2 regions of the Sphingomonas sp. MM-1 genome follow, and region 1 is predicted to be linked to the other one. Evidence: riboswitches for the same ligand, from Rfam matches in the RefSeq annotation. Region 1 holds a riboswitch; the other holds the start of a gene.
What was found. Region 1 has a riboswitch for cobalamin ahead of bluB (5,6-dimethylbenzimidazole synthase). Riboswitches for the same ligand answer to the same signal wherever they lie in the genome.
Positions count from the first base shown of each region.

Region 1 (6,151 bases):
TCCCCCAAGGTCAGCGCGTCCAGCGCGCGGCCGTCCCACAGCAGCAGGAGCAAGCCGATGGCGATGCAGGGCAGCGCGATCCAGACATGTTCGAACGATCGATCCTCCAGCGATCCCATCAGCCAGGTCATGATCTCCATCGCCGCGAAGGGGTTGGGCGAAAGGTTGAGCGAAAGGCTGGTGCCGGCGACCGCCAGCGTGCTGACGGCGATGCCGGCGAGGATCAGCGTCAGCGGGCTTTCCGATCGGCCGGAAAGCAGGCCGAGCAGGCCGAGGCCGGCAAAGGCGCCGGCGATGGCGAGCAGCGGCAGCAGCAGCGGATGCCAGTTGGCGAGGCCGAAATAGAGCGCGATCACCGCGCCCAGCGCCGCGGTGCTGGAAACGCCCAGCACCGAAGGCTCCGCCAGCGGGTTGCGCAGATAGCCCTGCAGCGTGGCGCCGCTGACGCCGAGCATCGCGCCGACGCCCAAGCCGAGCAGCGCGCGGGGCAGGCGGAGATCGACCAGGATGGTGCGTGCGACGTCATCGCCCGCGCCGCCCAGCACCGCCGCCATCCGCGCCCAGCCGAGCGAGACCGATCCCACCGCGAGCGATGCGAGGCCGGCCGCGAGAACGAGCAGGCCGAGCCCACCGAGCAGAAGCAGCCGGTTCATGCCCACATCCCCAAATCCGATGCTCCATCCCATGGATCGCCGCTTGTGCCCCGGCCGGCAACTTGCCATGCCGGCGCGCGATGAAAGCGATCGTCCTTCGCCTCGCGGCCATGTCCGCCGCCTGCCTGCCGATGACGGCCGGCGCCGCAAGCGGACCGCCGCAGCGGATCGTTTCGCTCAACCTCTGCGCCGATCAATATCTGATGGCGCTGGCCGATCCGGGGCAGATCGCCGCGCTTTCCGCCTTCGCCCGCGATCCGGCGATGTCGGCCGGCGCGGCGCTGGCCGCCCGGCTGCCGGTGGCGCGCGGCAATGCCGAAGACGTGCTTTCGCGCAAGCCCGACCTGATCCTCGCCAGCCCCTATCGCCGGCGCGAGCTGCTGGCCGCGATCAAGGGCGGGGAGCGGATCACCGTCAACCTGCCGCCGGCCGAAAGCTATGCCGATATCCTGGCCCAGATCCGGCTGGTGGCGGCCGCCGTGGGACATCCAGATCGCGGCGAGGCGCTGATCCGGCGGATGGAGGCCGATCTGGCGATCATCCCCGCGAACGGGCACGGCCAGGTCGCCGCTTATTACCAGCGGCGCGGCTACATGACCGGCACGGGCACGCTGATCGACGACCTGATGGCGCGGGTGGGGCTGGTCAATCTGGCCGGCAAGCTGGGCAAGGGCCCGCTGGCGCGGGTTTCGCTGGAGGAGATGGTGGCGGCCGCGCCCGATTATCTGATCGTCGAAAGCGCGACCGGCACCGTCGCCGACCAGGGCACCGAGATGCTGCACCATCCGGCGCTCAGCCGCATTGCGCGCATCGCCCTGCCCCAGGCATGGACGGTGTGCGGCGGCCCCGCTTATGTGACGGCGGCGCGCAGCCTGGCCGAGCAGGTCGGCCGCATCCGCGGCGCACGGCAGCTCAGCGCGCAACGACGTTGACCCGCCAGTCCTGCCGGCCCTGCCAGCCCCGCCGTTCAAGCTCGGGCACGTCGGAGGCCGCCAGCGGATAGCCGATGCAGAGCAGGGCGATCATCCGCCAGCGATCGGGCAGGTCGAGCATGGCGCGGACCGCCGCCGGATCGACGATCGATACCCAGCCGAGGCCGATGCCCCGCGTCCGCGCCGCGAGCCACAGCGTGTGGATCGCCATCACCGTGGAATAAGCCAGCGCCTCCGGCATGGTGGCGATGCCGAGGCCGTGCCCGGCCTCCGGCCCGTCATCCGAGAAGACCGCCAGCACGCCGGGCGCCTCGCGCAGGCCGTGGAGCTTGAGCGAGCGATAGAGATCCAGCCGGGCGGCATCGGCAACAAGCGCCGCCTCCGCCCGCCGCGCTTCCGCATCGGCATGGTCCGCCAGGGCCGCGCGCAGCGCGGTCGAATCGACGGTGACGAAGCGCCAAGGCTGGGCATTGCCGACCGAGGGCGCAAGCTGCGCGAGCGCCAGCAGCTCATCGAGCAGGCCGGGTGGCAGCGGATCGGGCCGGAAATGGCGCACGTCGCGCCGCCAGGCCAGAAGCTGGCCCAGCCCGTGCCGGAACCCTTCATCGAAATGCGGCCCGTCCGCGCCGCCCGCCGTCCCGTCCAAATGCTCCCTCCCGCCCAAACGACCGCGACGGCATCGCCCGCCGCCCCACGTCGCCCAGACGGAGCACCGCGCCACGGCCAGTCCCTGGGCCGGGGCAAGAGCGACATCACGCCGGCAGGTCTCCTGGCTCGCGGGTCAGGGCCGGGCGGGCCGCCTTCTCGGGGAGGATATCCCCAATGGCATGTGGCCCACGGGCTCGCCGCTTACAGTTGCAGGGTCAGCCGCGGAATGAGGCGGAAAACCCGCCCGCACCGCATTCCCTTTCGAAGCCCCCGAAGGGGCACCGGCGCGTGTGCCCTGCGCCTTATCCTGTTCGCCGGCTTTCGCCAATCACATCTCGACGCGGCTCACAGCTCCACGATCGAACGGAAGCCGCCGAAGATCATCCGCCGGGGATCGAAGGGCGCCTGATTCATCTGGCCCTTCAGCCGGGGATCGGCCATCACCTTGGCGTTGATCGCATCCCGCGCCTCGCGGGACGGATAGGTGATCCACGAGAATATGGTGGTCTCGCCCTCCTTCTGCTGCACGGCGCGGGGGAAGGAGGTCAGCTCGCCATAAGGCACGTCGTCCGCCACGCATTCGACATAGGCGATCGCGCCATGCTCCTTCCACACCTCCCCGGCGCGGACGGCCATCTCGCGATATTCGTCGATCTTCTCGACCGGCACGGCAAGCACATATCCATCGACATAGGGCATCACGGCATCCTCTCCATGGCCGCCGCAGCGAAGGACGGCGGCGCGCATCTTCCGGCATGGGCAAGGCAACGGCCGGGCGGAGCCGGCGGTTCCCGGCGGGCGGGACGGATGCTATGCTGCGCGGGTGGCGGGAAGCGGCCGGTGCCGCTAGGGCTTCCCGCTTCAAGGACAAGGTGGAACGACATGAGCGGCGACGAAGACTATATCTATGACGAGGCGACGGGCGAATGGATCAGCCCGGCGGAAGCGGCGGCCCGCCCGACCGCGGCCGATGGCGGCGTCGAGGTGCGCGACGCGGTGGGCAATGTGCTGGCGGACGGCGACCAGGTGACGCTGATCAAGGACCTGAAGGTGAAGGGCGCGAACCAGACGCTGAAGCGCGGGACGCTCATCAAGTCGATCCGGCTGACCGGCGACCCGCAGGAGATCGATTGCCGCCACGACGGCATCAAGGGCCTGGTGCTGCGCGCGGAGTTCGTGAAGAAGCGCTGAGGCATAGCCGCGACAGGGAGATCGATATGGCCGGAACCAATCGCGGGGCATTCCACCATATCGACCTGTGCGTGAGCGATATCGAGGCATCGATCCGCGTCTATGGCCCGGTGCTGGAATATATGGGCTACCGCCGGGTATCCGGCGGCAGCGGCGCGGAATGGGACCTGCCGGCCGAGGGACGCGGCGCGTCGCTGGGGCTCATCCCCTGCGATCCGGCGCTGAAGGACCATGGCTATCGCCGCTATGCGCCCGGCGTGCAGCATATCGCCTGGCGGGCGGAAAGCCGCGAGGATGTGGACCGGCTCCACGCCCTGCTGGTGGAGCAGGGGATCAAGGTGCTCGATCCGCCGGCGCATTATCCCCAATATTCGGGCGATTATTATGCCCTGTTCTTCGAGGACCTGGACGGCATCAAGCTGGAATATGCCCATACGCCGGGCTGGCTCTGAGCATCAGAACAGGCTGAGCTGCGGCCCCGGATCGGCCCTGAGCGGCCAGCGGCCCAATATGCGATGGCGGGTGAGGCCGACGAGGCTGTGGACCAGCACCAGCTCGCGCGCCACCCAGCGATAGCCCTCGACCGCCTCGGTGAAGGGGGCGCCGATGCGGTAGAAGAGGGTGAGGTGCGGGCTGAAGCCATAGCCTTCGCGCGGCATCACGCCCGCCCTCCGCAGCCCGGCATCGATCTGGCGGTGGAGATCGCCAAGCGCCCGGTTGCGCTTGCCCGGCCGCAACGCCACCGATCGGTTGCTGCCGACCACCCGATCGAGATCGATCGCGACCGGCGCCGCCCGGATCGCCTCCCCCACCGCCGCCAGCGGCTGTTCGAGCCATTCGGGATAGCTGGCATGATCGTCGAGGATCGCCATCGTCATGTGCAGATGCTCCATCCGCACCCGATGATGATCGCCGCCGCGCCGGAGCGCTTCCTGATCGATCCTGTAGGCCTGCACCACCGGCGGCAGCAGGGCATAGAAGAAGCGGTGGCGGACCGGATCGACGGACCCGGCCGGACTGGCGACGGACATGGCACGCACCCGAATCGAACATCATGGATGTTCATGATATGTTCTCAACCGCGATTGTCCAGCCCGGCGGGATCGGGCGGATCCGTCCATCCGCCCGATCCCGTCGCGCCTCGGCTCAGGGCGTGCCGGTCCCGCCGGTGGCGGCCTCCAGCTCGGCGGCGTTGGTGACCTGGGCGATCCCGGCCTTGCCGAGGATGATGACCCAGCGGCCGCCATCTTCGCAGGTGGCGACCCAGCTCGGCGCATCCTTGATCGGCGCGATCGCGGTGGATTCGCGCACCTGCTGGCAGGGGCGGCCGGCATCATGGATGGCGCGGTAGAATACGGCGTTGCGCTCATTCTCCGTCATGCCATGCAGCCGCTCCGCATAGTCGCCTTCGGGAACGACGATGTTGGTGGTGGCCTTCTCCTCCTGTTTCGGGCCGCAGGCCACCAGCGGCAAGGCAAGCAAGGCAACGGCGATAATCGGCCTGACCATCCTGAACCCTCCTCTGTCGCGGGGCGCCGACGAACCAGGCCCCGGTTCCACCAGCGTAACGATGCTGGGGCCAAGTGGTTGCGCCCGCCCCGCCGCACGCCGCCGCGCGGACGGCCTTGATGCCGGTGCCCGGCCCGTTCCGAAAAACAGGGTTAACAAATCGTTAGGATCGTCACGCTGGAGTCACGGGCGGCCGCTAACCCTCGGCGGAATTCGTGGTGGGGCCATGAGTTCCGCATTGGGAGACAGACATGAAGACGATCGTATCTACGCTCGGGCTGCTGACCGCTCTTGCCTCGGGAGGCGCCGCACAGGCCGCGGCCGTGGTGCAGACCTATAATTTCCAGGGCCTCCTGAACGACAATTCGAAGACGGTGACGGGCAGCTTCACCCTCCTCCAGGACGCCGACACCCAGACCGCTTCGCTGGAAAGCATCGCCTTCACCATCGGATCGACCGTCTACACGACCGCGACCGCCTTCCTGTCGCCGAACAACGCCAAGGGCAGCCCAGACGCCTTCATCCTGTGGGGCAACGTCAACAATCCGTTCGGGCAAGGCGTGCAGGGCACGACCGAGGATTTCTACCTGACGTTCAACCCCTTCACGCTCAAGACCTGGGATCTGGCTTATTCCGAGGCGGGCGTAGCCGTGAAGCATTCGACCGGCGCCAACCTGACGCTGGCGATCCCCGCCGCGGTTCCTGAACCCGCCAGCTGGGCGATGATGATCGCGGGCTTCGGCCTGACGGGCGCGGCGATGCGCCGCCGCCCGCGCACCTCCGTTTCCTTCGCCTGAGATATCGGTTGGCCCGCGCCGCCATTGCGGTGGCGCGGGCCTCCATCAGGACAGGCGCTCTTCCGCCCCGAACTGGATCGCCTGGATCCCGCCATCCTCCAGCCGCAGGGCCGTCAGCACGCCGGTCTGGTAGGCGCCGGTATCGATGCCGATGCGGTGGGGGCCGATATCCGGGCGCGCGTCCGCCCAGCTATGGCCGTGGACGATGATCTTTTCATGCGGGCCGGCGGCGTCGAGAAAATCGCGGCGGATCCAGAGGAGGTCGTCCTCGTCCTGCCGGTCGAGCGCAATGCCGGGGCGGATGCCGGCATGGACGAAGGCGTAATCGCCGAGGCTGACGATCAGCTCGAGCCGCTGGAGCAGGCGGAGATGGCCGGCGGGCATCCGATCCAGAAGCTCGTTACGCGCGCGGCGGAAATCC
Region 1 covers NC_020561.1:1,599,117-1,605,267, forward strand. The annotation lists gene G432_RS07760 (FecCD family ABC transporter permease) at 1-653, opposite strand, end outside; gene G432_RS07765 (ABC transporter substrate-binding protein) at 734-1,585, shown strand; gene bluB (5,6-dimethylbenzimidazole synthase) at 1,566-2,231, opposite strand; cobalamin riboswitch at 2,328-2,533, opposite strand; gene G432_RS07775 (DUF1428 domain-containing protein) at 2,579-2,932, opposite strand; gene G432_RS07780 (alkylphosphonate utilization protein) at 3,116-3,424, shown strand; gene G432_RS07785 (VOC family protein) at 3,451-3,876, shown strand; gene G432_RS07790 (2'-5' RNA ligase family protein) at 3,880-4,455, opposite strand; gene G432_RS07795 (hypothetical protein) at 4,571-4,933, opposite strand; gene G432_RS07800 (PEPxxWA-CTERM sorting domain-containing protein) at 5,185-5,730, shown strand; gene G432_RS07805 (metallophosphoesterase family protein) at 5,776-6,151, opposite strand, start outside.

Region 2 (6,151 bases), 1.7 Mb from region 1:
ATCGATGTAGAGCCGCGTCCGCTCGGCATCGTCCAGCACCGCCCGCCACACCGGCAGCGTCACGGGATATTTGTGGGCGTAATAATAATCGTCCTCGCCGCGCATCAGCTCCAGCGCGGCCACCGGCGGCCCGCTCGCCAGCGCGGCCGCCAGCTCGTCCCGGGCCAGCGGCGCCGGCCGCCCGTCGCCGCCCAGCCGGATGCGGCGGCCATTGGCGAAGACGGCGGCCAGGTAGGTCCGCCCGCCAAGCGGCGCCGTCTCCAGCCGCACCGTGCCCGGCGGCAGGGCGGGCAGCCGGCCGATCGCGGCGGCCACATCGCCCCAGCGCATCGGCCCGGCCAGCCGCTCGCGCTCGGCAAATCCCGCCTCGCTCTCCAGGAAGCCCCAGGGGTTCATCGAAAGCAGCCCGCTCGCCACCCAGCTCAGCGTCAGCAGGCCGAAGAACAGGCCCGCCATGTGATGCCACCACCAGAGCCCGCGATAAGGCGATGCGATCCGGCCCCGCCGGTTGCGGCGCAGGCGGGCGATGCCCACCCACAAGCCCGTCACGGTCAGGAAACAGCCGGTGAACGCGCTCCAGATCACCACCTGGGACCAGAGCGCCCCGTCCTGCCGCAGCAGCGTCGGGTAGAGCCAGTGCGGCACCGCCCCCAGCCAGCCCCAGAAGCGCTCGGCCCGGCTGGTCTGCTGCACCACCTCGCCCGATGCGGCCACATAGGCGGTGGCGCCGCCGGCATAATCGATGCGGTGCATCGGCTGGTGGCGGCGGAAGGTCTGCACCGTCCACTGGTCCATGCCCGTGGGCACCGCCGCCAGCGCATCGCCGCCGATGCCGTAATGGCGGCCGAAGGACCGGCCCACCGCCAGCGCCTCCGCTTCGGAAAGGCCATCGATCGGCCGGCCGGTCGCAAGGTCGATATTGGCCGGCATCGCCCGCATCTGCGCGATCGGCCGGCCGGGATCGATGGCGGGCGTGGCGCGCAGCACCGCCCGGCCCGCCATCATCTCCACCCGTGCGGCGGAAAGCGGCATGTCCGCCGGCAGCCCGGCATGGGCCAGCGCCGCCGCCGGCAGGTTCAGGGGGGCCAGCCCCCTGATCTGCTCGTCGGGCATCAGTCGGGGATAGTCCCAATAGAGCATGACGAAGCCGGACAGGCACCAGATCGTCATCACCAGCCCCACCGCCACGCCCAGCCAGCGGTGGAGGAACAGGATGGGTCGCAGCATCGCGCCCTCCCCGCTCAGAAGCTCAGGCCATAGCTTGCCCGCAGCGTGCGGGGCACGCCGCGCACGCCGTAGAGGAAGCGGCCGCTGCCATCGTCGCGCGGTGCGGTGCGGTAGCCGCTCGTCGCATATTCCCTGTCGAACAGATTCTCGATGTTGATGCCCACGCGGTGCCGGCGGGCGTCGCCGTCCGGGTAGAAATGCAGGCCGATGTCGACCAGCGCGTAATTGCCGTAGTTGCGGCGGCCGAAGCCCGGCAGCGTCGACCGGGCATCCCCAACCCAGTTCACGGTGACGTTGGCGCCGAACGGCAACCCGGCTGGCGCATAGGCGATGGCACCGCTGGCGAACTGCTTGGGCGTCCGATCGCGCTGTCGGTCCGACCCGGCGTTGCGCGACCGGGTATAGCTGTAGCTGGCGCTCAACTGCCAGCCGTCGCCCAGCGCCGCGGCCGCCTGCGCATCCACGCCGCGCACCTTCACCCGCCCGTCGGAATTCATGAAGATGCCGTCGGGATAGGCCGGGTCGTCGTAGCTCACGTCGATCAGATTATCGATCCGCCGCGCGAACAGGCCCGCCTGCCAGCTGACCGCGCCGCCCGCGAACGGCAGCTTGCCGCCCAGCGTGGCGTTGAGGTTCAGGCTCTCCTCGGGCGCGAGGTTGGGGTTGCCCTTCTCGCAGCAGGGATCGATCTGGTAGAGTTGCGAGGCATCGGGCAGCAGGAAGGATGTGCCGCCCACGCCTTCGACATAGAGATCGTCGCTGATGTCGAACCGGCCGGTGACGTTCCACACCGTCTTCTTCGCCCCGCCGGTCTCGTTGTAGCGCAGGCCCGCCGCCAGCCGCGCGCGGCGCGAAAGATCGTCCGTCGTGCGCACCTGGAAGATGCCGGCATGCACATTCTCGCGCGTCTTGCCGATCAGCAGCACATCATCGCGGCCGTTGAATTTCTGGTAATCATAGCCGACCAGATATTCGAGGCCGCGATGCGGCCGCATCTTCACCAGTGCGCTGGCGCCGTAATCGCGATATCCCCAGAAGGTGCCGGGCGGGAAGATGGTGATCGGCTCGCCCGTCGCCAGATCGTTGCGGATCTGCACATAGGCGGTCTTCCAGTCGTGATAATAGCCCTTCAGGAAGAACTGGATCGCGTCGCTGCCGGTATAGTCCAGCCGGACGCTGGCGATCTCCTCGTTGCGATCGTTGCGGCTCTCGCGCACCAGCGTGGCGTTGGCGTTGTCCAGGTTCGCTTCGGTGTGCTGATATTGCAGGTTCAGGGCGATATCGCCGCCGAAATCATATTGATATTTGCCGCCGACGGACCAGACGTCATAGCCGCGCCTGCGGTCGGTGGCGCTGGGTTCCATCTCGGTGAACGGGCGATATCCCTCCGCCCGGTTGTGCGATGCATAGGCCACGAACCGGTGCCGGCCGATGCTGCCCCGCACATAGCCGTCCAGGCTGGTGCCCGCCCGGCTGTCGACGCTGCCATTGGCCTGGCCGTTGAAATCGTCGGTGAACGATCGGGTGACGACGTTGATCACGCCCGCCGCCGCCTGCGTGCCGTAGAACAGGCTCTCTCCGCCCTTCAGCACCTCCACCCGCTCGATCATGCTGGCGGGCAGCGTGTCGTTGGGCGATGTGCCGCCATAAAGCCGGTTGTTGATGCGGATGCCGTCGACGGTCCACAGCACGTCCTTGGTGCGCGATCCCTGCAAGGCCAGGTCGACATAGCTGAACGGCCCGCTCGCCGGGCGGATATAGAGGCCGGGCACGGATTGCAGCGCCGTCGCCACGTCCATGGCCCCGCTGTCGCGCACCTGCCGTTCGGTGACGACCTCGATCGCGCTGCCGTAGCGCGCAATCTCCTGCGGCAGGGTCTGCTCCAGCCCCGCGCCGGTGACGATGATGTCCTCCATCTCCCCGGCGTGGGCGATCTGGCTGGAACAGGCGATGACGGCGGCAAGCGCCGCCCTGGAAACGAATTGGGAATACATCCGGGCAAGGCCCCCGTCCGGCGTCAGCGAACCTGACGGGAGCGTCCGCGCGAACGGCCGGCGCGCATGGCCGGCGAACGCCATTGGCGCCGGGCACGCGAACCGGTGCGGCCCCCGCCGCACATGCGTCGCTCAGACGGAGTTCCGTGCCACGGCCAGCCCCTGGGCCACAGCAAGAGCGACCAGACGCCGGCAGGTCTCCTGGCTCGCGGGTCATCGCTTGATGCACGGCCTTCCCAGGCCTCGCATGATTTAGCGTCCGGCCCAGTGGCTGCCCGCCCCGGTCATCGGGGGCAGGCGATATGCATCGCGCTCGCCGCTTACAGTTGCAGGGACAGCCGCGGATTTGGGCAGCCGAGGCCGCCCGCACCGCATTCCCTATTAAGCCCCTCTCGGGGCACCGGCGCGATCATGAAGGCATCGTTTCGGATGCCTTCGCGCAGTTCCTTAGGAAAATATGGGGGAATGTCCAACCCTTTTCGGGTGGAGGGGAAGCGCTCCGGGCGCCGCCCCTTGCCCGTTCAGCTCCAGGCGTTCCACACCAGCGCCAGGAAGCCGGCGCCGAAGGCGAGGTTCAGGATCGGCAGCCCCTTGAGCGCCTCCCGCGATTCCGGCCTGGCGAAGCGGCGGGCGACCATGCTGGGCGTCCACAGCAGCCACAGCTCGGCCGTGGCGACGGTGATCAGCGCGGCGATGCCCGCCCAATAGCCGTAATCGGCCATCACCATGTCGCGCGCGCTGAGCGGCGCCACCGGCACCGCGCCGGTCATCATCAGGCCCACCGTCATCGGCACGGCCAGCACCAGCGGCAGCAGCAGCGCGGGATGGGCGATGAAGCCGGCCAGCCGGCTGCCCTCCAGCGCCGGCACCGAAAGGCGCAGGCTCGCCAGCAGCGCGAGAAAGGCGATGACGGCCGCGATCGTCCAGGCGTCCGGCGGCGTCATTCCGCCGCCTCCAGCCCGGCCGCCGGCCGCATGCCCTTGCCCGGCCCGTCCGCCTCGAAGGTCTTGCCCGGCTTGCCGAACAGCACGTTCAGCCTGGTCCGCCAATCCGGCGCGGCGCGGAAATCGCGGGCGAGGTAGCGGAATTCATGCAGCAGGATCGTGCCGGGATTGTTCGAATTCACCGGCCGCGTCAGGCCGTAGACGGGCGGCGTATGATCTTCCAGCCGCTGATAGGTGCCGAACACATGGTCCCAGATGTTCAGAAGCCCGCCATAGTTGCGATCGATGTAGAGCGGGTTGCTGGCATGGTGCACGGCATGGTTGCTGGGCGTGCAGAACAGCCATTCGAACCAGGGCGCGAACCGGCCGACCCGCTCGGTATGGCAGAGCGACTGGAAGGCCGGCGCGCTCATCGCGATCAGCACCAGCACCAGCGGGTTGAAGCCCAGCAGCGCCAGCGGCCCCCAGGCGATGAAGCGATACACGGTCGAAAAGGGCGTGTGCCGCAGGTTGACGGTGAAGTCGTAGATCTCGGCCGAATGGTGGATCGAATGGTCCGCCCACAGGATGCGCACCTCATGGCCGATGCGGTGGAACCAGTAATAGCCGAATTCGCCGACGAGGAAGTAGATGGGCAGCGTCCACAGCTCCACCGGCACGCGCAGCGGCGTGATGTTGTAGAGCATGAACATTCCCGCGATCAGCAGCCCGTTCAGGATCACCGCCTCCAGGAGCGGGCCGAAGGGGAACAGCACGATATTGGCCAGCCCCTCGCCGCCCAGCGGCCGCTTGCCCTCGCGCCAGCGCAGGAAAATCTCCGATATCACGAAGAACAGCAGGAATATGCCCGCCCCCGTGCCATATATGGTGATGGCCTTCGCCACCGTCGTCGCCAGATCGCCTTCCATCCCTCTAACCCGCCTTCTTCTCGCTTATGCCGGTTGGTCCCCTGATGGCGCCGCCGTCATGGCGGTGATCGCATCGATCAGCCGCGCCACCTGATAATCGTAGAAATCGTCGAAATGCCCCGGCCGCTCGACCATCCCGATCATCGTGCGGATGGGTTCGCGCACGCGGGGGTCGATCTCCTCCACCGCCTCCGGCGCGATCCGATATCGCGCCGCGCGATTGTGCAGTTCCAGGTTGATCCCGCTCATGATGACGCCCCACACCCACAGCACGGCGCGGGAAAGCGCATCGCCCTCCAGCCCCAGCCGCCGGAGCGCCTCGACCAGCACCAGCGTGCGATCCAGCCACGCGATCGATGCCTGGCCGCCCTCCCAGGTCAGCATGGTGATGAGGGGGGGATGGTTGAGGAAGAAGGCGCGCACCGCGTGGCACCAGGCGGCGATCGCCTCGGCGGGCGTCGCATCCTCCGCCACCGGGATCACCAGCCCCTTCAGCACATGCTCGGTCAGCGCCTGCAGCAGATCGTTGCTGCTGCCGAAATAGGTGTAGATCGCCATCGGCGTCACGCCCAGCTCACGGGCCAGCGCGTTGAGCGAGAAGGGCGCGTCGGGTTGCCGCTCCATCAACTCGACCGCCGCGGCGAGGATCGCCTCGCGCGAATGCCGGGGCCGCCGCCCCCTGCGCGCATCGCCCTTCAAAGGCTGCGCCGTCATGGAATCATCGCCCGGATCATCTTTTCTCTATGCCATATATTATACGGCATACAAGATGATCCGGGATCACGAAAACGGCCATCCGACTGTTAATCGGATGGCCGTTTCGGGAAAGTCCGGCGGGATCAGATCAGGAAGGAAGGCCGGTAAGGTAACGCGCCTTCAGCGCCGCCACATCGGCGTCGCTCAGGCCCAGGCCGTTCTTCACATAAGCGTCGAACGAACCATAAGCCCGCTCCACCTCGTCGAACGCCGCCTGGAGATATTCGGGCCGCACGCCCAGCACCGGCTCCAGCTTCGCCCGATCGAGCCCGCCGGGCAGCGGCCCCGCCCCAGCCGCCTTGGCCAGCATGGCATAGGTCGC
Region 2 covers NC_020561.1:3,278,262-3,284,412, reverse strand. The annotation lists gene G432_RS15730 (PepSY domain-containing protein) at 1-1,227, opposite strand, end outside; gene G432_RS15725 (TonB-dependent receptor plug domain-containing protein) at 1,242-3,221, opposite strand; cobalamin riboswitch at 3,396-3,641, opposite strand; gene G432_RS15720 (hypothetical protein) at 3,743-4,165, opposite strand; gene G432_RS15715 (sterol desaturase family protein) at 4,162-5,073, opposite strand; gene G432_RS15710 (TetR/AcrR family transcriptional regulator) at 5,098-5,787, opposite strand; gene G432_RS15705 (tyrosine-protein phosphatase) at 5,918-6,151, opposite strand, start outside.
Region 2: linked by a shared signal. The riboswitch ahead of G432_RS15725 (TonB-dependent receptor plug domain-containing protein) and the one ahead of bluB (5,6-dimethylbenzimidazole synthase) in region 1 are both predicted to bind cobalamin.